Linked DNA regions of Sinobacterium norvegicum. The protein of the gene in region 2 interacts with the protein of the main gene of each other region in a pairwise test. Links are inferred from orthologs where the notes say so. Each region holds a gene or a part of one and is shown on either strand. Other genes may lie near its edges.

Region 1 (15,634 bases), 410 kb from region 2 along the record:
CCGGCACCAATAACAACGACATCGTATTTATCTGACATGATTAAACCTTTAATTGTCTATATTCGACTTTGAATAGCATATATAGAGCAAGCTTTAAGCTGTTTCAGCCAAAGCCTCTTACAAAAAGAAAGCGGCACAGAGCCGCTTTCTGCTTTTATTGACGAAAGCTATTAAAGCTCAAGTAAGATGCGGGCTGGATCTTCCAGCAACTCTTTGATCGCAACCAAGAACTGCACAGAATCTTTGCCATCGATCAGGCGGTGATCGTAGGAAAGCGCCAAGTACATCATCGGGCGAACAACAACCTGGCCATCGACGACCATGGCACGTTCTTGAATCTTGTGCATACCGAGGATCGCAGCCTGTGGCGGGTTAATAATCGGTGTCGACATCAGTGAGCCAAACACACCACCATTAGTAATGGTAAAAGTACCACCAGTCATCTCTTCGATACCCAACTTGCCGTCTCTGGCACGCAGACCAAAATCACGGATGCCCGATTCGATATCAGCCAAGCCCATATAATCGGTATCGCGAAGAACAGGAACAACCAGACCCTTTTCCGTTGAAACAGCGATACCAACATCCTGATAGCCGTGATAGACAATATCCTTGCCATCGATAGAAGCATTAACCGCGGGGAAGCGCTTAAGTGCCTCCGTTGCCGCCTTAACAAAGAAGCTCATGAAACCTAACCGGGTGCCATTGTTCTTCTTTTCAAACAGGTCTTTGTATTTGTTGCGCAACTCCATCACAGGCCCCATGTCGACTTCATTAAACGTCGTCAACATCGCCGTGCCCTGTGAGGCCTCAAGCAAACGCTCAGCAATACGAGCACGCATGCGAGTCATCGGTACACGCTTCTCGACGCGGTCACCACTGGCCACATCCACCGCCACCTTGGCAGGGGCTGGTGCAGGTTTTGCCGCCGGAGCAGCAGCCGGTGCCTTCACAGCCGCCATCACATCTTCTTTTGTGATCAAGCCACCCTTACCTGTGGCAGTGATCGTCGCTGCGTCGAGGTTGTTTTCTTCAATCATCTTGCGAGCAGCTGGGCTGACTTTTACATCACCGGCGGCAGCTGCGGCAGGGACTGCCTCAGGGGCTTCTTCGACGGCAGGGGCTGCTGCTGCACCCGCTTCAAAGCGAGCAATCAACTCTTCGCTGAGAACAGTATCGTCCTCGCCTTTAATAATCTCTACGATAACACCGTCGGCAGGAGCCAATATTTCCAGTGTCACTTTGTCGGTTTCCACTTCTGCCAATAACTCATCGCGGGTACAGGCTTCACCTGGCTGCTTAAGCCATGCTGCGATAGTGCCATCTGCCACTGACTCTGGGAACTGAGGTGCTTTTATTTCAATAGCCATTTTCAATCCTTAACTCTTTCTCAAATTGCGCTTATCGAAAACGCGAATACGGTTTGCTCAAAATATCGGTTAGTTAAACGACAAAGGCTCTTCCTAATACTCGGAAGAGCCTCGCTGTTAACCTAACGCCAATGCGTCTTTTATCAATTGCTCTTGCTGAGCCAAATGCAATGCCATGTAACCAGCGGCGGGGGAAGCCGAAGCCTCTCGCCCCGCATAGTTCAATTCAGCCACTGGCTTAACAGCCTGTAGCACACGACGCATATGGTGTTGCGAGCTATACCAAGCACCCTGGTTCTGAGGCTCATCCTGACACCAAACCAATTCTTCAAGGTTAGGGTATTTCTCTAGCTCTTGCTGCAAATCATCGGAAGGGAATGGATACAATTGTTCAATACGAACAACAGCAATATCGCTAATGCCCTCTTCCTGACGCTTATTATACAAGTCGTAATAAACCTTGCCGCTACAGAGCACAACGCGCTTAACAGCGTTATTATCGACCTCATCGACTTCGCCGATAACCGTTTTAAAGCTGCCTTCGGCTAATTCGTCCATAGTCGAGACAGCCTGTTTATGGCGCAACAAACTCTTGGGCGACATAACAATCAGTGGCTTACGAAGCGGACGGATGATCTGGCGACGTAGCATGTGATAAACCTGAGCAGGTGTCGATGGAACGCAGACTTGAATATTATGCTCTGCAGACATCTGCAAGAAACGTTCAAGACGTGCCGACGAGTGCTCTGGCCCCTGCCCTTCATAGCCGTGAGGCAACAATAAGGTCAAACCACACAGGCGCTGCCACTTGTGCTCACCACTGGTGATAAATTGATCGATAACTACTTGCGCACCGTTGGCGAAATCACCAAACTGTGCCTCCCAAATGATTAATGCATTGGGTGTGGTGGTTGAGTAACCGTATTCAAAAGCCAACACCGCCTCTTCAGACAGTAAGGAGTCATGAATCGTAAAGGTTGGCTGATTTTCAGAAAGATTTTGCAGCGGTACATAACTCGCTGTCTCCTTCTGATTATGAAGAACCGCGTGGCGGTGGGAGAAAGTACCGCGACCGACATCCTGCCCGGTCAAACGTACCGGGTGCCCCTCTTCCAACAAAGTGGCATACGCCATGGTTTCAGCGAAACCCCAGTTGATCGGCAAGGCACCTGCAGCCATTTTCTTGCGGTCTTCGACAATTTTGGAGACCTGTCGCTGCAGCGGGAAACCTTCCGGAATCGTATGCAGACGTGCGGCCAAATCTTTGATCGTCGAGGCGTCAACACGGGTATCGGCAAATGCCGTCCAATCGTGACCAACATACGGATTCCAATCGACAAACATACCGGTATTGGGTTCAAGTACTAAAGACTTGGCCACGTGCCGACCATTATCCAACGCATCACGATAGCCGTCAGTCAACTGCTTATCCTGCTCAGCTGAAATCACACCCTCGTTGACCAATGTCTCAGCATAGAGGTCACGGGTAGTCGTCTGATTACGAATCTTCTCGTACATCATTGGCTGAGTGCCCGACGGTTCATCGGCCTCATTGTGGCCACGACGACGATAACAAACCAGATCCAGAACCACGTCTTTCTTAAATTCCTGACGGAAGTCTAATGCCACTTGAGTAGCAAACAGAACAGCCTCAGGATCATCACCATTCACATGAAAGATAGGCGCCTGGATAACCTTGGCAACGTCTGTACAGTATTCTGTGGAACGAGAATCCTCGACATTACTGGTGGTAAAACCAACCTGGTTATTGATGACAATATGCACCGTGCCACCGGTCTTATAACCACGGGTCTGTGACATCTGGAATGTTTCCATCACGACACCCTGACCGGCAAAGGCCGCATCACCGTGTGCGACAACAGGCAAGACCTGATTGGCATCACCTCGGCGGTCCTGACGCGCTCGCACAGAGCCCTCGACAACCGGGGATACAATCTCTAAGTGTGATGGGTTAAATGCCATGGCTAAATGCACTTCGCCACCACTGGTCATCACATTAGAAGACAAACCTTGATGGTACTTAACGTCAGCAGAACCAACATATTTTGCCTTACCATCAAACTCATCAAATAGTTCTTTTGGACTCTTACCCAGAGTATTGATCAAGACATTGAGGCGACCACGGTGCGCCATGCCAATCACAACTTCTTGTACGCCGTATGAGCCCGATCGTTGAATCAGCTCATCGAGCATGGGAATCAAACTCTCAGCTCCTTCTAAGCCAAAACGCTTGGTACCTGGATAACGTGAGCCAAGGTACTTCTCCAAGCCTTCCGCAGCGCTCAGTCGTTCAAGCACATGACGCTTAACCTCATCCCCATACTGAGGATTAGAACGCACAGATTCCATGCGATTCTGTAGCCACTGCTGCTCTTCAGCAGAGTCAATATGGGCAAATTCAACACCAACATTGCCACAGTATGTGGCTTCCAATGTCTCGATAATTTCTTTCAGCGTTGCTTCAGATTTACCGGTATAAAGATTGGAGGTTTGAAAAGTGGTATCGAGGTCGGCTGCTGACAATTGATGAAAATGGGTATCCAAATCAACCGGCGGCTGGCGCTGCCATAGACCAAGGGGGTCTAGATTGGCTTTTTGGTGTCCACGGTTACGATACGCGGCAATAAGATTGACGACTCGAACCTGTTTACGCTCATACTCAGTACTCACACCTTCAACCGGTGCCGCAGCGGGACGCAACTTGGATTTACCGAGTAATTCGAAATGTTCTACGATAGGAGAGTGAGGCGTGTCTTGACTAACAACCCCCTCTACTCGAGGAAGCTTTTCGAAATAGGTACGCCAGTCTTCGGCGACCGAATTTGGATCTAAAATGTACTGCTCATAGAGGTCCTCTACATACGCAGAGTTACCGCCACTAATATGCGAACTGCTTCGTAGCAGTTCCATTATGCTCTCTTGCATTATCACACACCTTAAGATGGGAGCAATTACTAAACCCATAAGACAGGCACTGGTGGTGCGCCCCAAAGAAACACTGTCACATCGATAGACGACAGCGTTCTCAGTCTTCGTTAGTAACTAGGATTTTATCCAAAACCCCCGGGAGATATAGCCTATGTTTAGCCACATAATCGCTAAAACTACGATTGTTTCACCCTTTTATTAAGACGGGTCTCACTCTGCCTTAATAGGACGGGAGGCATTGTAAAACACCTCCACCCAAACCACTAGAGCCAATTCAACAATTTATGTTGCATTAGCCAATAGCATGTTACGAATGTGACCGATGGCCCGTGTTGGGTTAAGGCCTTTCGGACATACGTTTACGCAGTTCTGAATACCGTGACAGCGGAATACGCTGAACGGATCATCCAATGCTGCCAAACGCTCTTCGGTAGCCGTATCACGACTATCCACGAGAAAGCGCCAAGCCTGCAACAAACCACTTGGACCGATGAAACGATCTGGATTCCACCAGAACGACGGACAAGAGCTTGAACAACACGCGCACAGAATACATTCATAAAGACCGTCAAGCTTAGCACGGTCCTCAGGGCTCTGAAGGCGCTCAATAGCTGGCGCCGGCGTATCATTAAGCAGGTAGGGCTTAATTTTCTTGTACTGGTTGTAGAACATTTCCATGTCGACAACCAAGTCACGAACAACCGGCAAGCCAGGCAGCGGACGAATAACTAACTTACCGCCCTTCAAACCCGCCTCAGACAATGGCGTCACACACGCCAAGCCATTCTTACCGTTAATATTCAAACCGTCAGAACCACACACACCCTCACGGCATGAGCGACGGAAAGAGATACTAGAATGCTCAGCTTTTAACTGCTCAAGCACGTCCAATACCATGATATCTTTACCCTGTGTATCCAACTCATAGTCCACCATGGCGGGCTCTGAGTCAGTCGCAGGGTTATAGCGATAGATAGATACTTTTAACATCTTTTGCTGCCCCTCTTATTAGTACTTACGTTCTTTAGGCTCAAACACTGGCACAGTCTTCGGCTTAAAGTTCACCGCACGCTTTGCCACACGCTTTTCACCGGGGTAGTACATAGAGTGACACAACCAGTTTTCGTCATCGCGATCCTGGAAATCGTCACGGGCATGCGCACCACGACTCTCTTTACGTACTTCAGCTGCAATCGCTGTCGCTTCCGCAACCTCAAACAAGTTCTGCAGCTCTAAAGCCTCGATACGCGCAGTATTAAAGGCGTCAGACTTATCGTCAAGACGGACATTTTCAACACGTGGACGAAGATCGGCAAGCTTCTTAATACCTTCCTGCATGAAATCACCACGACGGAATACGCCGAAATGGTTCTGCATAATGGTTTGCAGCTCTTTACGTAGATCGGCAACTTTCTCGCCTGAATCTGAGGCGTTGAGCGTATTCAAACGCGCCATCGCTTTATCGATATCAGCCTCGGTTGCGCCATCCAGCTCAATGCCTTCACGCAATGCCTTCTCGATATAAAGACCGGCAGCACGACCAAAGACAACCAAGTCCAGCAGCGAGTTACCGCCCAGACGGTTGGCACCGTGAACAGAGACACAGGCAACCTCACCACAGGCGTACAAGCCGTTGATAACGGTATCATTGCCATCTGCATCCATGGTCAATACTTGACCGTGAATGTTAGTCGCAACACCACCCATCATATAGTGACAGGTTGGCACGACAGGAACCGGCACCTTAACAGGGTCGGCATGGGCAAACGTCTGTGATAACTCACAGATACCAGGCAGCTTACTGTGCAATACTTTTTCACCGAGGTGATCAAGCTTAAGGAATACGTGATCGCCATCAGGACCACAACCACGCCCCTCTAAGATCTCAAGCGTCATTGAACGAGCAACAACATCACGACCCGCAAGATCCTTCGCGTTTGGCGCATAACGTTCCATGAAACGCTCGCCATCCTTATTAATCAGATAGCCACCCTCACCACGACAACCCTCAGTAACCAGAACACCGGCACCGTGAATACCCGTTGGGTGGAACTGCCACATTTCGATATCCTGAACAGGAACACCGGCGCGTAGCGCCATACCGATACCGTCACCGGTATTAATGTGAGCATTAGTAGTAGAAGCATAAATACGGCCAGCACCACCTGTTGCCAAGACTGTCGCCTTAGACTTAACAAAAACAGTCTCGCCATCTTCAATACAGATCGCGATAACACCAACAACTTCACCGTTGGCATTCTTTACCAAATCAACCGCATACCATTCATTAAAGAACACTGTATTGTTCTTAAGGTTGCTCTGATAAAGCGTGTGTAATAGGGCGTGACCGGTACGGTCTGCAGCAGCACAGGTACGCGCAGCTTGTCCACCATTACCAAAATCCTTCGACTGACCACCGAAAGGACGCTGATAAATACGCCCCTCTTCGGTACGCGAGAAAGGCATACCCATGTGATCCAACTCGAAAACAGCCTCTGGACCGACAGAGCACATATATTCGATCGCGTCTTGGTCACCGATATAATCAGAGCCCTTAACGGTATCGTACATGTGCCAGCGCCAATCATCGTTCGGATCATCACTGGCAATTGCACAGGTAATACCACCTTGAGCAGAAACAGTATGAGAGCGTGTTGGGAAAACCTTGGTAATAACCGCAGTCTTATAACCAGACTGAGCCATTTGTAGCGAGGCACGCATGCCTGCACCACCACCACCAATTACGATGGCATCAAAAGAAATAGTGCGAATAGTCATGCTATACACTCCACAGGATCTGTACGCCCCAAACAAGGTACGTAAAAGTGACAATAGCGACGGTCGCTTGGAACAACCAACGAACAACATTACCCTTCGAACCCAGCATGCGCTCGGTGAAGTAATCGGTGGAAACCGACCACAAACCAATCCAAGCGTGAGCACATAATGCAATCAGCGCCATAACACTGAACACACGCATCCAAGTCTGAGCGAACAGCTCCGACCAGACGACAAACGTAATATCATTACAGGCAACAAAACCCGCTAGAAATACAAAATAAACAACCAAAATTAAGGCTGTTAAACGCTGAATCAACCAATCGGCCAAACCGCTGCGACCATAGCTAGTGACTGAAGTTACATTCATAGTATCCACACTCCTGCAGCAATGATTAATACAGCAGAGACAACAACAGTTATCTTTGCGCCCAACAAACCACCTTCAAGAGTCTCGCCAATGCCGAGATCCATAACCAGGTGCCTAACACCGGCAACAGAGTGGTAAATCAAACCAGCCAGCACCAGCCACAAAGCAAACTTTGCAACAGGCGACTGCAAACACTCAACAGCAGCCTTAAAGCTTTCTTCACTCTCTAATGAAGAAGACAACAAGGTCAACAACAGTGCCACACCGGCAAAAATGAACACACCTGATATCCTGTGTAGGATTGAGGTGTATGCGGTAAGAGGGAGGTTAATTGTCCCAATATCTAAGTTAACAGGTCTATTATCTTTCACGACTCATTTACACTTCTTTATATTGCCAATTTATGCAGGCGGTTTATCGGAAAGTGCCAAGGCTGCTTTTAACGGCAAACCTCATACGTCTTATTGTAGAATCATCAATTTCTCACCCACTAAATTACGCATTCAGATAATGAGCACTGAAAATTCTGGCGAAATTATATGAGTAACATAACGAAATTACAATGTTATAGACCAGTTAAAACAGCTCTTGTATAGATACTTATACGTATTATTCCCCATAGTGATACTTGCACTGAATCAGTGCTACAGGGCACCGTTTTCGTACACATTCAATACATTAAACGACAGTAAGCCGATTTTTTACTATTTTTCGTTAAATTGGAGCCTAAATTTACGTCCACCAAGCATCGACAGAATTGACAAACGCTTTTATCTCTTTATAGTGATGCCGTCCTCATGAGGGACACTTTCTGAATGTAATAATAAGTTGACAGGAGCCAAAAATGAGTGAGCGTAAAGCAACTCTGACGTTGGATGGACTAGACACACCCCTTGAATTACCGGTAATGTCCGGCACCATAGGCCCAGACGTCGTTGACGTAGGCGGACTTACAGCAAAAGGGTATTTCACATACGACCCTGGCTTTGTATCCACCGCATCCTGCGAATCAAAGATCACCTATATCGATGGCGGCAAAGGTGTTCTATTACACCGCGGCTACCCTATCGAGCAGCTAGCAGAGAAGTCAGACTTCCTCGAAACCTGTTATTTACTGGTTTATGGAGAGCTTCCCAATGCTGAACAAAAAGAACAATTCGATAACAACATTCGTTATCACACCATGGTTCACGACCAGTTAACCCACTTTTTCAATGGTTTCCGTCGTGACGCCCACCCGATGGCCATTATGTGTGGCGTAGTAGGCGCCCTTGCTGCCTTCTACCACGATTCGCTCGATATCAATGATGAGCGTCACCGCGAAATATCAGCTCAGCGCCTTGTCGCCAAGATGCCGACGCTGGCCGCCATGACTTACAAGTACAGTATTGGCCAACCTTTCGTCTATCCTCGCAACGACCTGAACTATGCAGAAAACTTCCTGTATATGATGTTCAGTAATCCGTGCGAAGAATACAAGGTAAATCCTGTTCTATCTAAGGCTATGGATCGCATCTTCCTGCTTCATGCCGACCACGAACAGAACGCCTCTACTTCTACCGTTCGCCTTGCTGGCTCAACAGGCGCCAACCCGTTCGCCTGTATCTCTGCCGGTATCGCAGCGCTTTGGGGACCCTCACACGGTGGCGCTAACGAAGCTGTTCTGGACATGCTTGGCGAAATTGGCGATGTTTCTAACATCGATGATTTTGTTGCTCGCGCCAAAGACAAAAATGACCCATTCCGCCTCATGGGCTTCGGTCATCGCGTCTACAAAAACTTCGACCCACGTGCACGCGTGATGAAGCAAACCGCTGACGAAGTACTGGCTGAGCTAGGCCTCGAAAACGATCCTCTGTTGAAGATCGCCAAACGCCTAGAACAAATTGCCCTTGAAGACCCTTATTTTGTTGAGAAGAAACTCTACCCGAACGTAGATTTCTACTCAGGCATCATCCTTAAGGCACTTGGCATCCCAACCAGCATGTTCACTGTAATCTTCGCCCTAGGTCGCACACCGGGTTGGATTGCTCACTGGCATGAAATGATTAGTAGCCCGTACAAGATTGGCCGTCCTCGCCAGCTTTACACCGGCTCTGATGCCAGGGACTACCCTGAGAAGTAACGCTAACGCGCTACCTCTAATATAAAAAAGCCGCCTTGTGCGGCTTTTTTATGCCCGCAAGTAATACCTGCCTGCCCTTATTATTCATCCACGCCCTACCCACTATTATCTATTATCCTCACTCAGCCGGTGCCAATTTATTGCGCCCAGCTCGGCGCAATAAAGCCAGCCAGATTATTACGCACACAAAAAAACCGGCATCACTGCCGGCTTTAATCACTCTAACAATCCAGCGCAGTCTTAACGACCAGGTTGCTTCCTCTTTGACGCCATTTTCAGCACAACAAAGCCAGCAATACCTGATATCAGCGAGGCAATAATAATACCGCCCTTGGCCAAGACTAATTGCTCGCTGCCTGCAAACGCTAATTCCGCGATAAAAATAGACATGGTGAAGCCGATACCAGCCAGCAAGGCGACACCGACTATATGCAGCATACTACAGCCCTTTGGCAGCGCACCCAGCCCCAGACTTTTACCAATCCACGTAGCACCTGCCACACCGATCAACTTACCAAAAACCAAACCAATAATGACACCAAAGGTCACGTCGTTCATTAACGATACATCGCCACCGAAGGCACTGACAGGAATACCCGCATTTGCCAAAGCAAACAACGGCACAATAAGATAGGTTACCGGCATATGAAGACTGTGCTCCATGCGCTGTAATGGTGCCTGCGATAAATGGATACCGTTCTTAAGCGTTTGAATATGTGCTCTCAGCTCATCGTTTCTCATGATATTGACACCGCTTTTTGCGCTATCGATAATACGCCCGGCACTTCTTTCAACTCGGGTCGAGAAAGCGCGGACATCAAAACGCGGCATTGCAGGTGTAGCAAAGGCCACGATCACACCAGCCAACGTCGCGTGGACACCAGTCTTTAACAGCGCAAACCACAGAAAAACACCGATAATCATATAGGGTCCTGTACGACGAATACCGCCAAAATTCATTGCCACAAGGGCAAAGGTAAAAATACCAACCCAAGCCGCCGCAACGAGATTCAATTGCTCGGTATAGAAAACAGCAATGACTGCAATCGCACCCAGATCATCAACAATCGCCAATGCAACCAAGAAAGTGACCAATGAGCGCGGCACACTATTGCCCATCAGGGAAATAATACCCACGGCGAAGGCAATATCTGTGGCCATGGGAATACCCCAACCGGCAGCACCAACACCACCAACGTTGAAGAAGGCATAAAAAGTAGCCGGCACTAACATGCCGCCAATAGCCGCCATAATTGGCAGTGTCGCCTGTTTAATATCAGCCAACTCGCCGACGAGGAATTCACGTTTGAGCTCCAAGCCAACAAGCATAAAGAAGTAGGCCATCAAACCATCGTTTATCCAATGCTGCAAAGATAGCTTTAACTCGAAATCACCAAAAGATAATTTGAAATAAGTCTTTAGAAGCTCATCATATTGTGCTGCAAAGGCAGTATTGGCCAAGATCAAGGCGATAATGGCCGAGGCCATCAAGATTAGACCGCTGGTAGACTGGCGATGTATAAACTCATCGAAAGGGGTTAGCACCCTCTCAAAGGCCTTTTCCCAAGGCGCCGTATAGACCTTACCTATTTTCTTTTCTTCACTTCTGTTAACACCAAACATGACTCTCCTTCAATAATTCCATAAAACGAAACAGATAATATAAGCTTTGTCATTATAACCAATACGCATAAGTACCAATTATAAGGATTTTCAACATTCCCTTTGTATAGCTCAATTTTCGGCGCCCAACAATGGCAAAAAAGAGGCTATAAAAGCCTCTTTTTATCATCAACTCATTGCAGCCTTTAATTTAACGCAAAGCGAATCGGTACTTTGACCGAAATAATCTCACCCTTGATAGCTACGGGGGCGGCAGGAAAGGCATCAACGGACTCAACCGCCGACATAGCGGCTTTATTCAAGATGCCGTATTTAGCCGACTCAACACGCTCCACAGAGATTTTTTGACCGGCGCGATCCAGCTTGATTTCAACAACAACCAAGCCCTCTAAATTGCGCTTGATGGCGCGACTAGGGTATTGCACCTTACGCAGGGTCTGCTTAACAATGCTTGAGCTATAAAGCTTTAACATCATCTCATGCTGCTGCTTGATAATCTCCGGGTCTATATCGAAGTCATCATCTAAATCAAACTCATCAATCACTGGCGCGGCAACAGCAATCACCGGTGCCGGCGGCTTCTCGGCTACCTCAGTAGGCTCAACAACCTCCTCAGCCTTGACCTTCTGGGCATCAGGGGCTGCCACTGCTACAGGGGCTGACGCCACAGAACCCGAAGACTCCAAGCCAGCCAACGCCACAGCTGACCCCGAGGCAACAGCTGCTTTTTCGCCCTCATCTGCCCACTGCAACACAATATCTTGGCGCTCAGACTGTACTGGAGTTTGCTCATATAATGCCAACGCTTCGGCATAATCATCCTGACCAAGAATTTGCTGTTTAAAATCGGTAGACGGCGGACGCTTTCCTATCCACGTATTAAGTAACATATCAAAACTACCGATACGGTTATAGGATGCGGCTTCTACACCGTTGATATAAATTACAATATGACCATTTGGCTGCTGATCAAAAATCAATTGATCGCCCTGCCTAAGTGTATAGCGCGCGATATTATTGAAGGCTATAAATTCTTCACTATAACGGGCCAATAAATCTTCATCGTTATTGGCAACAATTAACTGAGTCCACTGCATTGAGAACTTTCTCGGGCTCCAACGCTTTGCAGTAACACGTAACGCCATGACGCGACGAGTATTTGATAGGGCCTGTACCGCCTCAGATGTATTGGCTGCCTCCTCTAGATAGAGGGCACCAACGAAATAACTTCGGTTTAATTCACTAAACTCAGATACACCATTGAGCACCATACCCTCAGTTAAAGAGGAACCTTGTGCATTGGCGAGATGACAGAATAGAGCAACAATGACAACTGCTATTTTTTTCATTATTAAAGGCCTTCGGTATCCAAACCACTTCACTTTGTTATTATTTTTCACGCTTACCTTATACTGAACGTTTTTGCTGCCGTTGTCGATACCAAGCAACGCAACAACATCAATATAATGTTAGACCGAATAAGACTGTATTTTAGGTGACAAAGGCTGTGTCAACCCACCCTGAAGAAAGTCAATCAATGTCTCAGTAAACGCTGTCAAGTCAACACTTTGCCCACTTCTTATTTGAGTTTCACAGGCCGCAATACTATGAATTAACTGAGCCCCCATCAGCGACAATCGTAACGTCACAATGGGTTGCGGCAAATAATTCAGCTGTTTGGATATTTCAGCGGTTATAGCCAAAACACCAGACATCCAGGGCTGATCGATGGAAGAAAATCCTGCGCCCGAGCCACTATAGCTGTAAAATCTAGCGAGGAAATTGACATAATAACTGGCTTCGTTTGTTCGAATAAAATCGACAAAGGGGTAAACAAAAGCTTCTAACAGCCCTCGCAAATCACCTGTCCTGCCCTCTCCCGCCAACACCTCTAGCAATATTAATCGCTTATCATTCAGTGGCGTCATACGATAAGCTAAAATAGCCTCTAACAGCTTATCTTTGCCGCCGAAATGGTATTGCAGTGCTGAATTATTTTTTTGACCAGCTTGCGCACTAATCCGACGCATTGATACCGCTTCTATTCCCTCTACAGAAAATAGCTTCTCTGCCTCTAAAACAATGCGCACCTTTGTCTCTTTCATTCAACACCTCCATTTAAGCCGATGATTATAGCAAGATTTGTCAATGCACCGTTAACGATTATGGGGGACAAACAGGCAATATCAGTCGCATCAATTAACAACAATTTAACCATTTTGGGCCACTTTGACTTATAATCCTGCGATATTGATTGCCACCCATTAATTGAGAGCACCCATGTCGCTAAACCTACTATTTCGCTGCGCAGGCCTGACTATTATTGCATTGCTTGTTGCCGGCTGCGCATCGGCGCCAGCCAAACAGGCTGAACTACACGGGCTATGGCTTAAAGACAATCTTGATGGCAGCACCGAAGGGTTTTATCTCGCCCCTCAAGGTGAGCTACAGTTTTACAACATCTACACTTGGCTTGGCGACAGCTGGTCTGTTGATGACAACGAGCTATTGTGGCTCAGCTTCAGTGATGAACATCCTCTGCCCGAGCTGAGCCAACTGCCTTATATACGCCAAAAAAAGCAGTTGGTTATCGAGGGAGAGTCTTACTTTCAGGGCAGCTATACCAGCCGTCCCTTTGTCAGCATCTGCGGCCAAATCAATCTGACGACATCTTCTGTCGAACGCATGAGTTTAAACATCACCAGCCAAACTACGGCGGGAAAGCCGACATTGTTGGTTCGTAAAGTGCTCCGCAACCCTCTCAAAACAAGCTTTTATGACCTGGCCTTAGCCGAGGCCGACATCAACACTGCCGCCAGCTACACCCTGACCATCAATATTATCGATAATCAGCATCAAAACCTTTCCAAGAGCATCACCTTACAACCCAACAACACCGCCTGTAATCCAGCGATTAAGCTGTAGCAAACTACGCTTGATCCAAGCGCTGTAACTCAAATTCAAAATTAAGGTCGCCGGTGATCATCACAGACTGCTCGCTGAGCATAATATGCAGATTGGTTTGACGGCCAATAGCCTCAGCTTGCTGCTTTAACAACTCTTCCGGCAACAAATAAAATTGGCAATGTTTCAACTGCTGCAACGCCTCTGCATTCTTTTGCCACCAGATCTGAGCCGACTCCTGATAGCTGTACACAGCAAAACTATCGGCCTTACCCCTTAACCATTTAATACGATCAACACTGGGGTTGCCCATTTCAACCCACAGTTTAACCAGCCCAGTATCATCTTTTAACCACAGAGCAGCATCCTCAACCTCGGATAACCCCCGACCAAACTGCAAACGCTCATCGGCATGCACGGCAAATGCCAATACTCTTGCCAGCATCCTCAACGAGGATTCTGACGGGTGACAAGCCACCGACAACAAATGCTCTGCATAGTAGTGGTTATTCAAATTTGAAACTTGTAATTGAATTTTATAAACCGTAGATTTAAGAGCCATAATCACTATTACCAAAATAAGAATGGCTATTGTAACACTGTCCGAAGAGAGAATAATCAACGCCACCCCGACTCAGGTGTACCAAGCACTGATAAATTTCAGAAATTACCATCTATGGAACCCATGGGTTCGAGAAGCTGATGGCAATGCCAGAGTTGGCGGCAGTGTCAAAGTTGCCATCGACCTTGGCCGCAACAAACTGGAACATTACAACCACAATATCCTAGCCTGCGAGACTGATCGCTATTTTGCCTGGGAAGACAAAGGCTGGTTCACTCTTTTTGCCAAAGGCTCTAGGCACCGATACCTACAACTTACCGAAGAAGGCAGCACGCTGTATAAAGTCGAACTGCCTATTCACGGCATTTTCGCCAATGTTGCCCACAAGAAATTTGGTCAAGCAATGGCCTCTGGGCTCGCCGCAGAGGCCGATGGCTTAAAAAAGTTCTGCGAAAAATCACCGTCAATTTAGCAATCACCACGCCACTTCGGCAGCTCGTGCAACAACAGACCAAGCAATATTAATACCGAGCCGAGTACCATCATCAGTGTTACTGGCTCTCCTGCCACAACCGCCCCCAGCCACACGGCAATACCCGGTGTAATCAGCGGGATCAGGCCAGAAACCGATACAGGCAAAGCAGACAGCACATAAAAGAAAGAGAAATATGCAATCAACGATCCGACGATAGCCAAATAGAGTGTCGACATCATCGCCTCAGTACTGATCACTTGCGGAAAACTACCGTCCAGCAGCAACCAGCTGAGCACAAGACCCGGTATGGAAAACGTCAACGTACCCAATGTCTGCTCTAATGGGTCTATATTTCTTGGCTGATATTTGACCAGCACACTGCTCAACGAAAACAATACAGTGGCACCAAATACCGCCAATATTGCCCAGGCAATATCGACAAATGGATAGCCCCCTTCTACACCCGACTGCAACCATT
Region 2 (15,596 bases):
ACCCAATCAGTGACTGCTGCAAAGTATATTGCTCTTATTTCATTAGTCTTTTTATGCTTTAAGCCTTTGATGGCTTCAGGTGATACAGGGCTGCCTGATGAAATAACAGTGACAGAACAGGGGGTATCGGGTGTTATGGTCAGCGCTAATGCCCGTTTTTTCATCGAACACGATCAGGTTTACAGCATCGAGCAGGTACGCCGGCTGTGGCCGTCGATACCGCAGCAGCAGGTACGGGATGAAAGTGCCACCCTGGGAAATGGCGATTCGGTTTACTGGGTGAGAATGGATATACAAACCACAGCGTTGTCTACCCGTGAATGGTTTGTCGGCGTAAACAACGGCAGCATCGATAAAGTCACCGCCTACTTAGTCACAGGTGACCGCGTTGAAGCGGAGGCCGGCATCGATGCCAGCAAGCCCTTTGCTGACAGGGCGATTAAAAACCCCGAGCTCTATATGCCGGTTCAATTAGCGGCCAATCAGCAATATCAGATTTACCTGCGGGTCGAGCACAGTGGCTTTGTCGACAGCCCAGTGGTCTTGATTAGTCGGGATGAGATGCTCAATCACGTCAGCAAAAAACGATTTGAGCGTGGCATCTATTACGGTGCAGTATTGATGATTGTGATATTTAATTTCTGTTTGTGGTTGTCGACCCGTCAGACCGCCTATTTGTTTTACATCTTGTTTACCGCTTCTATAGGCATGATTGTCGCCGTTGTTGAGGGTGTGGCTTTTCAGACGCTGTGGCCGTCAGCCCCGTGGGTCAACCGTTATTCCATCAACGCGCTGATCAATTTGCCGTCAATCTTCGCCATTCTATTCGCCATTTCTTTTCTGAACCTTTCGCTGCACGGTGGTCGCTTGTATGTGGTGTTAATGACGCTGCTTAGCCTCAATGTTGTCAGCATGGTTGTGTCGGTGTTTTTACCGTTTAGTTATGCTCATTTCCTCGGCTCAATAGGTTGTTTAGTCGTTTTTCCTATATTGTTGTTTGCCGGTGCTTTCAGTTGGTATAAAGGCCATTTCTACGCCAAGTATTTCACTTTTGCCTGGTTGCTGCTGTGCATTATGATCTCGTTGATTTCGGCTGCGGCTGTTGATTTTGCTATTGTCGAGATGAATGAGGTTTGGTATTGGTTGCGTCTGGGTAGCATTACAGAAATGACACTGCTGGCGTTTGCCCTGGCGGCAAGAATTAACTATATCGCCATGGTCGGTGAGGCCGCGCGGGCAGAAAGTTCAGCCAAGAGTGACTTTATCGCCCATATCAGCCACGAGCTGCGAACGCCAATGAACGGTATCCTAGGCATGAGTGAGCTGCTCAAGGAACAGCTGACCGACCCCATCCAGCGTCATTATAATCAGGTGATCTATCAGTCGGGACAATCGTTGTTGGCGGTGATTAACGATATTCTTGACTCAGCCAAAATAGAGGCGAATAAGCAGGACGTGGTGTATGCGGCATTTAATATCCGGGCGCTGGCCAACGAGGTATTGTTTGTGATCGAGGCGCAGGCCTTGACCAAGGGGGTCGAGTTACAGTGTCATGTCGATCAACGGATTCCGGTGACGGTGGTGGGTGATGCCCAGCGTATACGTCAGGTGATCAGCAACTTACTCAATAACGCTATTCGTTTTACCGACAGTGGAACGATTGTCTTGACCTTAACAGTGCTGGAGGATGCTATTCGCTTCACCGTTGCCGACACGGGCAGGGGGATTAGCAGCAAAACTCAGCAGACTCTGTTCAATGCCTTCGAACAGGGTGAGGTTGATCAAGAGTCGGAGTTTAAAGGCAGTGGCTTAGGGCTTTATATATGCCGCCGATTGGTGCGATTAATGGGCGGTGAAATATACTGCCAAAGCGCTGAGGGCTTTGGTGCCAGCTTCTGGTTCGACTTAAAGTTACAACCAGGGTTGACCTCGGCAAAGAAAAATATTGCGGCAGAAGAGTCGCAGACTGTTATGGCAAAACTCAATGCCCTGCACCAATTGAGGGTGCTCGTGGCCGAAGACAACGGCGTGAATCAGCTGGTGATCAGCAAGATGTTAGAAAAGAATGGTCACAGTGCCTCGGTGGTTGAGAATGGTCTCAATGCCGTCAATTATTATCGCGAACATCACGGCCAAATTGATGTCATTCTGATGGACTGTGAAATGCCGGTAATGGATGGCTATCGTGCGGTTGAAAAGATTCGCGGCTTTGAACAGTCGCAGGGCCTGCCGCGTATTCCTATTATCGCTTTTACCGCCCACGCGCTACCAGAACATACCGAACGCTGCATTGCCTGTGGCATGGACGATGTGATGGTAAAACCAATAAACGAGAGTGTTATGCGCAAAATGCTGTCGAAGACGCAGTAGCATTTGCATAAAATCATATAGCAGTTGTTTTTTAGAATAATAATCAGCATATCTTCCTGATGAATACCTGCGCTACGTAGCCCACTCGATATTGGATGTGTTTTTAAAAATATTTATTTCTGTGACTTTTTTGATCTAAAAATAATCCTCTTCGTATTACCTATACCGCCAACAGTAATATGAATGAGGAAAAAACAATGTTTTCGACTAAACGTTACACCAGTGCAGTTCTCGTATCGCTCAGCTTGAGTCTTTTTGGCTGTAGCGATGATGATAATGATTCTTCTGACGCTATGGCAGCCAGTGACTCGGCTGCAGTTTTTGATATTGTGGAGACAGCCACTAATGCCGATGATTTCTCAACCTTGGTCGCCGCAGTCAGCGCTGCCGACCTTGTTGCTACGCTGCAAGGTGACGGCCCTTTTACGGTCTTTGCACCCACGGACAGCGCTTTCACTAGCTATCTCGACTCTGCCGGCTTAACGGCTGATGAATTATTGGCCTCAAGCCAGTTGGCTGATATTTTAACCTACCATGTGTTGGCCTCAGAGGTACTGGCTGCTGACGCTATTGCGGTTGCCGGTTCCGATGACAATATTGTCTACACCGTGAACGGACAAGGCTTGGCACTATCGCTCAGCGGTGATGATTTATATATCAATTTATCAAAAGTTATCAGCCCCGATGTACTGGCAAGCAATGGTGTAATTCATGCGGTTGATGCTGTACTAGTGCCCCCCGCAGAGCGCGGTGAGCCAACGGCCAGCATCGTGGATATTGCCGTTGCGGATCCCGACAACTTTTCTAGCCTGGTAACTGCATTATCAAATGCTGGCCTGGTATCTACCCTAGAGGGTGATGGTCCTTTCACCGTATTTGCTCCCACCAATGATGCGTTTGCCAAGATACCAGAAGCGACACTGAATGCGCTGACCACAGAGCAGTTGACAGCCGTGCTGACTCAGCATGTGATCAGCGGTGAGGTCGATTCAATCACCGCCTTCTCACTCAACGGTCAAACAGCAAATACCCTCGCTAATGAGGATGTTGCTATCGACATTGTTGACGGTAAGCTGATCGTTCAGGGGGCAACCGTGGTCATGACAGACATTTATGCGACGAACGGTGTGATTCATGTAATCGACACAGTGATTACTGAAACCCTCGAATAACTCACCGGTTGTTACTAGCCGCTATGGTGTTGACCCACCATAGCGGCTTTTTTGTGTCTGAATATTATGCTTACAGCGTTCATCGGCTAGATTGGGCTGTACCATTTTTTTCAGGCAAAAAAAAACCGCAGCGAGCTGGCCACTCGACTACGGTAAAAAGGGTAGTTTGTTGTCGCCATTGCTGAAAATATCAACAACCGCAAAATGCTTATCAATTTATACGCTGACAGTACTTATCTGGATCAAAAAAAGAACACGCAATATTTGACCCACGGCTTTGAAGTAAAGCGTTGCTCGTCAGACCTTGTTACCGCTTTGTTGGCAGAGAGTGGGTTGCGGTGGTTTTAAATAGCTGACGAGGTGCTTATGTTCCGATAGAATATTTATTCAGTTGAGCGAATTTTTGACCATAAAAATCCAGGGAATCTAAACCATGAGCGAAGTCATCAACGTCGGCGCCACCGAATCATTAATGGTGGCAATTTTGGTGTTGTTTGTGGGGGGGTGGATAAAGCAACTGATCCCTCCATTAAAGCGTTTTAATATTCCCGATCCAATTGTTGGCGGCCTGGTCATGGCAGCGATGATTACCTCGCTTCATTTTAGTCAGGTTAATGTGGTCTTTTCACTGCCACTGCAAAATACCTTTATGCTGATGTTTTTCAGTACCGTTGGCCTGGCGGCAAGCTTTCGACTATTGGCCCAGGGCGGCAAGAAAGTGTTGGTTTTTTTAGCGCTGGCCTCAGTGTTTATCATCTTGCAAAATGGCGTCGGTGTGACGCTGGCTAATCTACTGGGTTTGAACCCGCTACTGGGCTTGATAGCGGGTTCTATTACCCTGTCGGGCGGTCATGGTACCGGTGTCGCCTGGTCGCAGATCTTTGCCGAGCAATACGGTTTGCAAACGCTGGAGCTGGCGATGGCGGCGGCGACGTTTGGCTTGGTCATGGGGGGCTTGATTGGTGGTCCGGTGGCCGAGCGTTTGATCAAAAGAAACAAGCTAGAATCGCCCTATGGCGTCGGCGGTAATCACCATGTCGATCACCCCGACTTGGTGACCTATAACGAACTGGAAGAGGATCGAATCACCGCCAAAAAAGTGATTCAAACGCTGTTTCTGTTACTGGTGTGTATCTTGGGTGCCAAGGAGATCAAAGAGATTGTCGACTCCTTCGATGTCAGTTGGTTGAAGCTACCCGACTTTGTCTACGCCTTATTCATTGGCGTTATCATTACCAACCTCACCGAGGTGACCAAGGTTTACAAAATTAACAATGAATCCGTTGATATCCTCGGTACGGCCTCATTGTCGTTGTTTTTAGCAATGGCGTTAATGAGTTTAAAGTTATGGGAAGTCTTCGAGCTGGCCATACCCCTGCTGATCATCTTGCTGGTACAGACGGTGATACTGGCGCTGTTCACCTTCTTTGTTACCTACAAGTTTATGGGGCAAAACTATGATGGTGCCGTCATCGCCGGCGGGCATTGTGGTTTTGGCATGGGAGCCACGCCAACAGCGGTGATGAATATGGGCTCGCTGGTGTCGCGTCACGGCCCTTCGCCTCAGGCGTTTATGGTGGTGCCGATTGTCGGCGCCTTCTTTATCGATATTGCCAATCTCATCATCCTACAAAGTTATATTGCCTTTATTGGCTAAGGCTTGCTCGCCGATTGGAAGAACTGCCATAACTCAATCGGCGCGTCCATGTCCCCGGCATCGCCGCCATAGAAACGGCCATAGCGAATGAGCGTTGATGGTATGACGTGCCCCGAGCCAGTGAGGCGATACAATCGCACCTGAATGTTATTGTCATTTTGCCAGTGTGTTAGCGTAATTCGGGTAGCTGAATCGCCATCGCGCTCGGGTATTTGCCGATGCAATGCGGCTTTGTCTGCGCCGGATAACTGACGAAAGTAGTTGGCCGAGTCTGTTGACGAGGTCACGACTCCGCGGCTTTTATCACCAGCGACGACGACCAGTCCGCCCTCATAAGGGTTGATCGGGTCCTCGGTGCCATTGAGGATGGCAATGGATACCGGTGTTGATGATTGTTGGCAGTCAAGGTTGTCGTCGATGGGTAGATTGGCTGCTATCGGGGCGAGGGCGGCAAAGGCCTCGGGCATCTCCAGGGCCAGACGATAAACCATATGGCCGCCATTTGAGAAGCCGGTGGCAAAGACACGGGATCGATCGATCTGATGGTTCTCGCTGAAATAGTTAATCATAGCGTTGAAAAAAGCGATGTCGTCGATGTCTTCTACATTGGCTGCATAGCTGGCGCTTGCTCGACAATCGTGCCAATGATGCTTATAACCATCGGGATAGACGGCGATAATATGATCGCGGTCGGCAATATGATCAAACTGATAGGCGGTTAGCTGGCGCATCTTTTCGCCGTCCCCCTTGGAGCCATGTAGGGCAAAAATCAGTGGTCTGTCGACGTCAATATCGGCCGGTAAATAATAGTGAAAGCTTCTGTTGTTGCCGTCTATTTTTAGCGTTGCGGAGATGAACTGACCAGAGAGAGTGGGTATTGGTGCAAGAGAAACATGGAGAAAGACGTAATAGCCAATGAAGACGCTGGATACAATGAGCGTTAATAGGGCGGCAAACTTTTTCAGCATGGGGTAATTCTCGTCGCTTAATTGTTGTTTTTGTTATGTCGCTTATCGATCCATAGGCAGACAAGAAAAATTATTGCCAGCCCTGTAACCAGTGTTTTCCATCCGCTAAATCACGCCAATCAATGCACTCACTGCGCTTATTGATAATGGCTTCAATGAGGCAGCTGATGACGATGTCGTCCTCGTCAAACTCAACCTCAGTAATCATAAAGTGTTTTTCTTTGTGGCGTGGGCTGACCGCCGTCCATTTACTGTTGAGTAGTTTTTTTGGGTTGATTGTAGTCATCGCTGGCCTCTGTTTGCTGTAGGGCTTTTACCGCCGAGTATGTAGATACGCAATAAGGCACGAGATAGGTCAGTGCAATTTGTAAAAAATTGTCGCTGCCCAGTGTAAACTGCAGCATTGCAGGGCCATGATTGATGATGGCGAGGACGGTGCCGACTAACAGCGATAGTTTCAACGCAGTACTGACGACACGGGGACGAATGGCCAATTGTATAAAAGAAGGCTTCGATATCATAGGGGACTACTCCGCCGGCTAATTTAAATCGGCGGCATACTCTTTCAGTAACGCCAGAGGAATAATGTCCAGCGCCTTTTTATGGGTGCTTTGCAGATGCACTCTCGGCGCCATATTATTGTCTTTAGCTTCCAGCCATCGCAGTGCGCAGAGGCACCAGCTGTCGCCAGGTTTTAAACCGGGAAAGTTATGCTCGGGTACAGGGGTTGATAAGTCATTGCCTCGAAACCGGGAGTATTCAAGAAAACTCTGCGAAATAGCGATACACACAGTATGAGAGCCAACATCTTCTTCACAGGTGTTGCAGCTGCCGTCGCGAAAGAATCCGGTGACTGGATCTTGGCAGCAGCTTACTAACGCTTCGCCTAAGACGTTAATCGATTTTTCTTTTTCCATGTCAGTCCCGTCTATTGTGCCTTCATATAGTGTTCAAGGGCTTCACCCATGGCTTTGTGCAGCGTATTAATGCCCTTCAGTGGCCGAGCCATGACCTTGAAATCGGTAATCAGATTATCTTTATTCCAGGAGATCATATCGACGCCGTTAATGGTAATGCCATCGATAATGGTTTCAAACTCTAGCAGGGCAAAACCGTCATCGTAAACCTCGCGCACATACTTAAAGCTATCGTTAAACAGTGCGGTGGCGGCACAACTAAGATACATCTTGGTGATTTCCTTACCCTCTTGCACGGTATGAATAACAGGGGAGTGCATACGAGCGTCATCGGCCAATATTTCATCAAGCAATGCGGTGTTTTGGGTCTTGAGTAGTTGGTGCCATGTTTGGATAACACTGGGAATCATGATAGCGCCTTATTATGTTTTTAGAGAGCATAGGCTATTTTTTTCGCCAGAAAAACCATTATATTGAATTATTGGCAGGGCGGTATATTCGGTATCACCAGCACAGTATTACTATCGCTCGCTATCATTGTAGAATGGTGGTATTCAGCTTTCTCGTTGTCGAGGAGCGGTGTGGACTTTGTTCGCTAACAAACTGTCGAGGATTTATTATCTACTTTTTAGAAGCCAATACGATTATTCTGCTGAGCCTGTGGAAGACCTATCTTGGCCCGGCTCTGGCAGTAGGCTTTGGCATGGGCTATATCGAAGCCGTAGGCTATACCCTGTTAGGTGCTGCGGTAACGGTGTTTACCACACTGGCTTTTGAGCGCAGGCTGACCCGTTGGTCCAAGCAGGTTGTTATTCTATTATCATCGAGTGAAAAGCCTCGGCGAGTGGTATTCAAGCCAAAGCTGCGTCGGGCGCTGCGCTTTTACCGTCGTTATGGTTTTTGGGGCTTGATGATATTGACGCCGATTTTGATTGGTTTGCCGGTGGGGGTTTGGATTGCCGTTCGCCTCGGTACGGCAAAGCTTAAGGTGGCTATCAGCGTGTTGCTCGTGGCCTTTATCTGGTCGACGTTATCCTATGCTGTCGCGGTGAAGACGCTACAGCAACTGGCGGTATAAACCGCCATTAATAGCCTTGTAATTCGTCGCTTTCATAGACTCTTACTGCAACGGCGTCGTCTTCATCCGCCGTGTGGTACAACGCGCGGGCTAATGCATCAATTGCCAGCGGTTGGTATTTTTTTAGCCCCAAAGCAAACAGTGGTTTCAGTACGGTCGACACAACATTGCCAACGGCTTCTGCCCAGCGTAATTCTGCCCGCGGCCCTTTCAGCAGGGAGGGGCGAAAGAGTCGTAGATGGGGGAGTTTTTGTGCAATCAAAGCGGTTTCGATATCGCCCTTGGTCCGGTTGTAAAACACTGTTGACTGGCTGTCGGCGCCCAGTGCGCTGACCATATTAAAACTGTTGATTTGACACCGTTGAGCAAACTGCGCCGCCGCCAAGACAAAATCAAAATCTACCCGGCGAAAGCCCTGTTTGCTGCCGGCCGCCTTGATCGTTGTCCCAAGGCAGCAAAAGGCATCCCCCCCTGCCAGCGCCGGCATAACCGCCAGGGTATCGAGGGTCTTGAGATCCGCCTCAAGCCAGTGCAGCTTTGGGTGCGCCAGCGAGGTTGGTCGGCGGGCAATCACCGTGACCTGCTGATAGCGATCATTGTCGAGGCACAGGGTTAGCAGTTGCTGACCCACCGCGCCGGTGGCACCAAATATAATGGCTTGTTTCGTCATCGTAGAGCACCTGTTGTCGACTTAATTTAGGCTAGGAGTATACGATAAGCCGCCATGGTTAAACACTGTCCAGGGGCATCAGCCTTGTTTGACCGGGCTATGGGCTGGCAGTACCAGACGGATTGAGCGAGGGACAATGTCAAAACGAATGCGGTGAGCGGCGATAGGTTCGCCATCGAGATTGGTTGGTATCCTGTTGTCAGAGGCCCATTCTGCCCAGGGTGTTTTAAACCGTTTGATGTATTGGCCATTGAGGCTGGGATCGCGTAATTCTTGCAGTACTTGCAGGGTGGCTTCTGGCGGAAACCCGACAAGGGCGATAATATCGAGCAAGCCATCATCGATCAATGCCTGTGGTGCCAGCTGTTGCCCACCACCGGCCTGACGGCCATTACACACCGCGCCGATGATGACCTCGCCATCGATGCTCTGATCGGGTAATGTCAGCCGCCCCTGATAGGGTTTAAAATTCAATGATTGTACTAAGCCATTGAGGGTATAGGCGCCGCCACCGAGAAAGTTCTTCAGCTCTACCGGCGTGGTTGTTGTTATGTGGGCGCCAAAGCCGCCACTGGCAATATTGATAAAGTACTCATCGTTGGCTTTGACGCAGTCGACGGCCGTTGCGCTGCCTGTTTGAGCCAGCGTCAGCGCAGCCTCGGCTGCTGCGGGGATCTGACAGGCGGTGGCAAAATCGTTGGCCGTACCCAGTGGCAGAATGGCCAATTCAGGCCTCTGCTCGGCGGGGTGCTGCATAAGCGCCTCGACTATTTCTTTGACGGTGCCATCGCCGCCGCCGACAACGAGCCGCTGGCAGCCCTCGGTACAGGCCTCTGCAACCAAACGGGCAACATCCCCCGCCTCCCAGGTGGCTCGTACCTCGACAGGGCTGTGAGATCGGGCGTTGAAAATAGCCGTGCGCACAGTTTCCTGTGCTGCTTTCTTGCCATTTAAAATAATGCGTATGTGGTGCATTGGCCGCTCCCTGATTGATGGCTAAAAAGGCTTACTAATCAGTGTACTGGAACGCCGGCAATATAGGGGTGAAGAAAAATCACCACAGCCAGTATGGCCAAGCTGATCAGGCCACCTTTTATTTCTACTTTCCACGAGGGGCTGTCGGGTTTAATCCATTCACCCTCCCGTCTATTGATAAAAATCATCTCCAGCAGTGCCCAACAACCCAGTCCGCTAAATAGAACGACAGAGCGTGAGTCGCCATTTAATAATAAGTGCGCCGTCGACCAGGTGACAATACTGGCAAGCTGTGGATGGCGAATCACTCGTTTAATTCGTGTCTGATGTTTTGCTGCGCCAAATAGCAGAAAGGTGATGACCAGCAGTAGCATTGCCACGGGCTTGGCAGCCGATAACGGTGAGTATATATACTGTGGCACAGAGTCGCGCCAGCCAAAGATAATCAGCGCCAGCGATAAAAGCAGCAGCAATGAGAACATGGCCGCGTAAAGCGAACTGCCTAAACGATTGATGACGGCGGTTTTAAGCGACAGCCCAATCGATGGAATAAAGTGAACCAGAGACCACAGTACGATACCGGAAATTAGAAATGCCATAAGCTACCCTCAAGTTGAGATCGATGACCCCGATGACCCCGATGTTAGTATTATCTACCTGACAAATTAGCACTTATTAACCCAACCCCCAACTCTATTTGCAAACCTCAGAGGCTGGCGGGAACATATTCGGGTGGCGGGGATGGTGACGAAGCCATGATCAAAACTGCCCAGACGCGCTGATATTGGTTGTTATAATCTGTTGTTTGAGCCTCGTCGTATGTTTAGAAAATTGGGCCTGTTGATGTTTGCCGATGAAGCGTGTTCATCATGTTTTGTTGGTTTAGCGTGATAATGAGCAGAAAAAATTATCAGTAGTACTGCCGCATAACTGCCTTAAGTCTTTGTCACTAAATTTTTTGTTGATTATGCATTTCTTCTTTAATTGATCTTCTGTAGAGATTATCTCTTTGGTGGTGTTCAGTAATTTTAATGCCAGGTCGTTTTGATGGTGGGCGGTTTGATTCATCATTGATTGAGTTTCTTTAATATTTTCTTCCAATTTCCAAGAGGCATCTACCAGTGCGTTATACGTATCTGTAAATGCATTGTACTCATCAACCTGATTGCTCGGTACCGGCTGCCTAAAGGAATCAAGCGTATAATTATATCGGTCAATTTCTTTATTTAATGATTTTAATTCAGATACTTGTTCTTTTAGGTCGAAAGAGTGTAGCTGATTTTCTGCCAACTCATGTTGATGCTCGTTGCTGGTGGTTGAATGTTGAGTAATCAGTTTACTATAGTGATCGCCTATGGCTAAACACTCCTGTGCTTGCCCCCTGGATAATGCGTTATCAACAATATCTGGTGTCTGGTGGCTTGACGGGTGGTTATTTACTTGAGTTGGTGCTGGTATCTGGTTGGTTGGTTTTTCATTGATATGGTTTTCACTTATTTTTTGTATGACACCGTTATATGTTTGTTTTATTTGTGTGGAAAATAATGCGGCAGTTAAAATTGAGCCATATAAAATGATGCTGGCAGTTGATGTTTTCATTATTGTATCTCTAAATTTTTTTTAAAAATCAGTGTGTGTCTGGAAAATTGAATTTAATTTTACTGAAGCATGGTTTTGATGTGAAAATAGTAATCACAGAAATTAAATAATGATTACATGCTCTTCCCAGGTCATCTTCTACATTGATTATTTGGTCCTTCAACTTAACGCTGAAGGTATACAATGACCACCCCGTGTTGGGTTGACTAAATTCACTAATACACACGCCATCAAAAAGAGCGCATAACGTGGCTGATAAATTTGCCAGTACTTGAGCCCAATAGACTCTGGTTTCTTCTTTTTTCCCCTATTTTAAACGCCATAGAGCGAGTAGACAACATCGGTAATTCGGTGAGAAAAATGGCGATTTTGGCGCAGAAGGCGCAGGGTTTACAGTATCGGTAACAGCCTTGTTAGGTTTTGAACGCACGATAATGGACTGCAAAGTAAATAACAGCGCCCACACCACCACTGTACAGGCATAGTTTGTGTAATATTGTTGTTGAAACCATACCATGCAAGTCGTTAGTTAGCGTAATTGGATAAAAGGGCTCTACATCTGTGTGCATTATGCTGTCGAGAAATACATGACTAAAGCTACCGATGAATGCGCTTACGAAGGCGACCCACCAAGCAATGCGAATAGGTTGATATTTGTCGATAGCAAGAACCTTCAGGCCTAGCTCTGAAAGACATTTTCCGGTGAGGGCTGAGAAAATCGCTAGAATAATGGCGCCAACGTAAGTATGAGTAAAACCATGTAGATGACCTTCTCCCGTCATGAGGACAATCAACGGCTGAATATCCATTACAATTTGAGTCCAGCCGAAGACCATTAAGCTAAAGCTACTTTGTAAGATCGCTTTAATTAAAATACCTGGTCCCATGTGTATTGGCGTAAAGGGCATAACTATCCTAGGGTTTTAACGTCTTTATTGGATGCATAACGCCGTTAGCCAAAACGCAGAACCCGTTGGCGCCCAGTGAGTGGAGCGAAGCGCAACAATGTTGCCTAACCTTGTTCTACATTTTTAATCTGAGAGATAGTATTCAACGGTCGAAACAACCCTGATTTTTTTGATATGTGGATTGTTTTTGTCTCGTGGTTTTATACTAAATTGTCCTTGAGATGCTTTCTTGATCTTCCCAAGCTTACTATCGGAGTCTTTAGCGAACTTCTCCGCTACCTCTCTTGCTTTTCTGGTCGCTTCTTCAATCATCTCTGGCTTAACTGTGTTTAAATCTGTGTAAATATATTCTGTTTGCGATTGATAGTTGCCGCCTGTAAATACTATCCCTTGTTTTCCTAGCTCAGATAATTCACTCATAACTAAACGAGACGCTTCAATGTTTTTTGAATAGACTGTGACTGTTTGAATAGCAGTATAACGGAATTCAGCTTTAGCATTGTTGCCCCATTGCTGTGCTGATTTATCAGTTATAGCTGGTGAGGAATAAGTAATTTCTTGTGGTGAAACACCGTTCTTTACAAGAAAGACTTCAATTTTTGATGTGTTTGTATCAGTTGAGTTATATAAGTCCTCAAGGTCATTGCCCGTTACGGTAAATTCAATTGGCCATAAAATAATGTCAGCATCAACCTCTCTTTCTGATAGCCCTTTGACTGTGACGCTTCTCTCATACTGCTTAACCTTAATCGCCGCATCACCTAACTGAAAACCTAATACACTTAGGCCAATGGCTATAGAGATGCCTAAAATTAATGCGCCCGTAGTATTGCTTTTAGTCACTTGATTCTCCTTGGTGTATAACGCCGCCAGCACAGGCGAGAAAAACATAGTGTAGCGCCTGCATCTGTTGCAACGATGTTGCGTAAATCGATTTGCAAGCTGCTGATTGTGCACATGATATCGCTTGTCCTAAGGATATCTCAGGGGTATACGAAACTGTGTAGTTACTCGATATAATTGTTATCTGTATGATAAATTAGCATTTTTTCGTCTAATCCCCAAAGGCATTTGCACAATCTTTACACGGCTTATGCGAGATTATAGCTTGCAGACTGAGAAAACCTATCTTGATCATTATTTGGGCGAGCGCCAGGCATAAAAAAGCCGACGATTAGGTCGGCCTTTTAATGCGCTGTTAGGACTAACCAACGTATTAGGCGGCGCAGATGGCGACGCCATGATTGTGGATCTCAACCAGTGCCTTGTGCAGGCTTTGCACGGCCTGGTCGTAGTCATCTTCTTCCAGCACAAACTGCATATCCACCTGACGCATCGATTGGTGCATGGCCAGTACCGAGATGTTGGTGGCGGCAATGGCGCTGACGGCCTGGGCCAGCAGACCTGGGACTTTCATATTGCTGCCGATGGCAGAGATGATGGCCACCTTGCGGACGCTGTATTCGGCCTCGGGATAGATGCGCTCCAGCGCGCCCTGAATCCGCTTTACTGTCTTCAGGTTGGTCGACAGGTAGTGGGTAATGGTATTGGCGTTAATATCCTTGGTGATAATATCGCCCTTGTACTGCTTGATGGTGGCCAAAATATCGCGGTCATACTGATCGACTGAGCCCATCATCTCCTGGTCGAATAGCTCTAGCGCATAGACACCCTTGCAGCCGGCAATGATCTCGACCCTGGGTGTGCTGCTGACGTAGTCGTCGGTGATCAGCGTGCCGGTGTGTTCCGGCTCGAAGGTGTTTTTCACTCGCAGCGGTATAGACTGCTGACGCATGCCCTTGGCGGCTTTCGGGTGGATCGCCTCCATACCGAGGTTGGCTAATTGGTCGGCAACATCGTAGTTGGTACGGCCAATAGGCACGGCCTGGCTCTCGCCAACCAGACGGGGGTCGGCGCTGGAGAGGTGGTATTCCTTGTGGATAATCGCCTCGCGAGCCTCGGTTAAGACGGCGATACGGCTGAAGGTCATCTCGCTGTAGCCGCGGTCGAAGCTGGCCATCAAGCCATCGGCGCTGTGGGTATAGCCGGTGACTATCGGTAATTGGCTGCTGTAATCGATGTCTTTCAGCGACACCAGAATGCGCTCATCGAGGGGCAGGTGTTGATTGGTATTCCAGCCGCTGAGATCAACAAAGACGGCGTTGACGTTGTCGCGCTGTAATAGCTTGGCGGTGTTATAGGCCGAGTGGGCCTCGCCGATACTGGCCAGCATTTCGCGTACGGTCAGTAAGTGAGCCTCCAGTGCGAAGTGGCCGTGGCCGCAGAGGTGCTGTAAGTCCAGCAGGCAGCGTTCGGCGTCGTCGAGGCGTTCATCGATAAACAGGTTGGCTTCGACTAATAGCTCGGTGTCTTCAAACAGCGATAAGTTGATGTCGTGTAGGCGCTGGCGCAGTTCGCTGAGGGCTGTCTTCCAGCTCTCGTCGCTTTGGCTGGCGCGGAACAGACCATAAATGCCTGGCAGGCCATCTTTTTTGTGCTCGAGCAGTAAGTCGGTAATGCCGCCGTAGGCTGACACGACAAAGACACGTTGATACAGGTCACCGTTGACTGGCTGCATCACAATATTATCGCGGATAGCGACATAATTGCTCATCGAGGTGCCGCCAATTTTCTCTACTGTATGTTGGTTCATATCGTCGTCGCTTTGTTGTTTCTTGTCAGATAGATCAAGCCGATGCTATTACCAGCAGCCTGCCATTGTCGGCGCTGTCGGTTTTTCGGCGGGCTATCATAGCACTGATTTGACTTTGAATCTTGTGTCGATAACGCTGAAACCGTCACCAATAGGCTAAAAATGAGGAAAAACCGGCGCGATGGGCCGGTTTTGAATGCAGAGTTGCCCCCTGCTATTACCGTCGCCTTTGTTGCAGGGCGACGGGTAATAGAGGGGCTGGGTGTCGCTTAGAAGCTGACGCGGGCACCAACTTCCAGCGAGCGTCCTGGTTCAGGGGCGACATCGCGGAGGAAGGAGGTCGAATTGCGGATCTCCTCGTTGGTCAGGTTCTTGGCGCGCAGGAACAGCAGTGTTTCAACGCGGTTGCTGTCAATGGTGTAGTTCACAGCGGCGTCGACACGGGTATAGCTGTCGGTTGGATCCTCGTTAACACCGGGATCGTCCTGAGCGCCGGCATGGGTGGCGCGCAAGTAACTGCCCCAGTTGTTCATGTGGAAGTTCAGCGTGCCGCCAAAACGGTACGGGGGCAAGCGCGGTACCGCTGTGCCGTCGGCGTTTTGACCATCGATCACATCACCAAATACATC

What was found.
Region 1: the proteins of yegS (region 2) and gltA interact in binary tests that used the Escherichia coli proteins (3 or more experiments, as listed by UniProt). The link is inferred for Sinobacterium norvegicum from one-to-one orthologs.

Annotation. Positions count from the first base shown.
Region 1 is NZ_CAKLPX010000001.1:665,264-680,897, forward strand. What follows is about bases 7,560-10,451. They hold gltA (citrate synthase), read left to right. Parts: upstream 7,560-8,311; coding sequence 8,312-9,592; downstream 9,593-10,451. Other genes in these bases: sdhC (succinate dehydrogenase, cytochrome b556 subunit), read right to left, coding at 7,560-7,838; nhaA (Na+/H+ antiporter NhaA), read right to left, coding at 9,833-10,451. Also shown: lpdA (dihydrolipoyl dehydrogenase), read right to left, coding at 1-38; odhB (2-oxoglutarate dehydrogenase complex dihydrolipoyllysine-residue succinyltransferase), read right to left, coding at 171-1,370; L9P87_RS02925 (2-oxoglutarate dehydrogenase E1 component), read right to left, coding at 1,488-4,316; L9P87_RS02930 (succinate dehydrogenase iron-sulfur subunit), read right to left, coding at 4,602-5,309; sdhA (succinate dehydrogenase flavoprotein subunit), read right to left, coding at 5,328-7,097; sdhD (succinate dehydrogenase, hydrophobic membrane anchor protein), read right to left, coding at 7,099-7,467; more of sdhC, read right to left, coding at 7,464-7,559; more of nhaA, read right to left, coding at 10,452-11,215; L9P87_RS02960 (TonB family protein), read right to left, coding at 11,401-12,564; L9P87_RS02965 (TetR/AcrR family transcriptional regulator), read right to left, coding at 12,685-13,320; L9P87_RS02970 (hypothetical protein), read left to right, coding at 13,496-14,140; L9P87_RS02975 (YaeQ family protein), read right to left, coding at 14,145-14,681; L9P87_RS02980 (SRPBCC family protein), read left to right, coding at 14,704-15,153; L9P87_RS02985 (DMT family transporter), read right to left, coding at 15,150-15,634.
Region 2 is NZ_CAKLPX010000001.1:1,080,248-1,095,843, reverse strand. The notes cover bases 7,860-10,713. They hold yegS (lipid kinase YegS), read right to left. Parts: upstream 9,808-10,713; coding sequence 8,911-9,807; downstream 7,860-8,910. Other genes in these bases: L9P87_RS04750 (hypothetical protein), read right to left, coding at 10,690-10,713; L9P87_RS04755 (NnrU family protein), read right to left, coding at 9,846-10,406; L9P87_RS04765 (NAD(P)H-binding protein), read right to left, coding at 8,170-8,832; L9P87_RS04770 (small multi-drug export protein), read left to right, coding at 7,860-8,162. Outside these bases: L9P87_RS04810 (hybrid sensor histidine kinase/response regulator), read left to right, coding at 10-2,370; L9P87_RS04805 (fasciclin domain-containing protein), read left to right, coding at 2,568-3,542; gltS (sodium/glutamate symporter), read left to right, coding at 3,976-5,199; L9P87_RS04795 (CE1 family esterase), read right to left, coding at 5,196-6,167; L9P87_RS04790 (TIGR02450 family Trp-rich protein), read right to left, coding at 6,238-6,453; nitrate/nitrite transporter NrtS, read right to left, coding at 6,416-6,688; L9P87_RS04780 (DUF2237 family protein), read right to left, coding at 6,707-7,084; L9P87_RS04775 (nuclear transport factor 2 family protein), read right to left, coding at 7,096-7,494; more of L9P87_RS04770, read left to right, coding at 7,509-7,859; more of L9P87_RS04750, read right to left, coding at 10,714-11,406; L9P87_RS04745 (metal-dependent hydrolase), read right to left, coding at 11,820-12,314; L9P87_RS04740 (SIMPL domain-containing protein), read right to left, coding at 12,438-13,205; L9P87_RS04735 (aspartate kinase), read right to left, coding at 13,531-14,967; L9P87_RS04730 (TonB-dependent receptor domain-containing protein), read right to left, coding at 15,237-15,596. UniProt on the Escherichia coli protein: In vitro phosphorylates phosphatidylglycerol but not diacylglycerol; the in vivo substrate is unknown.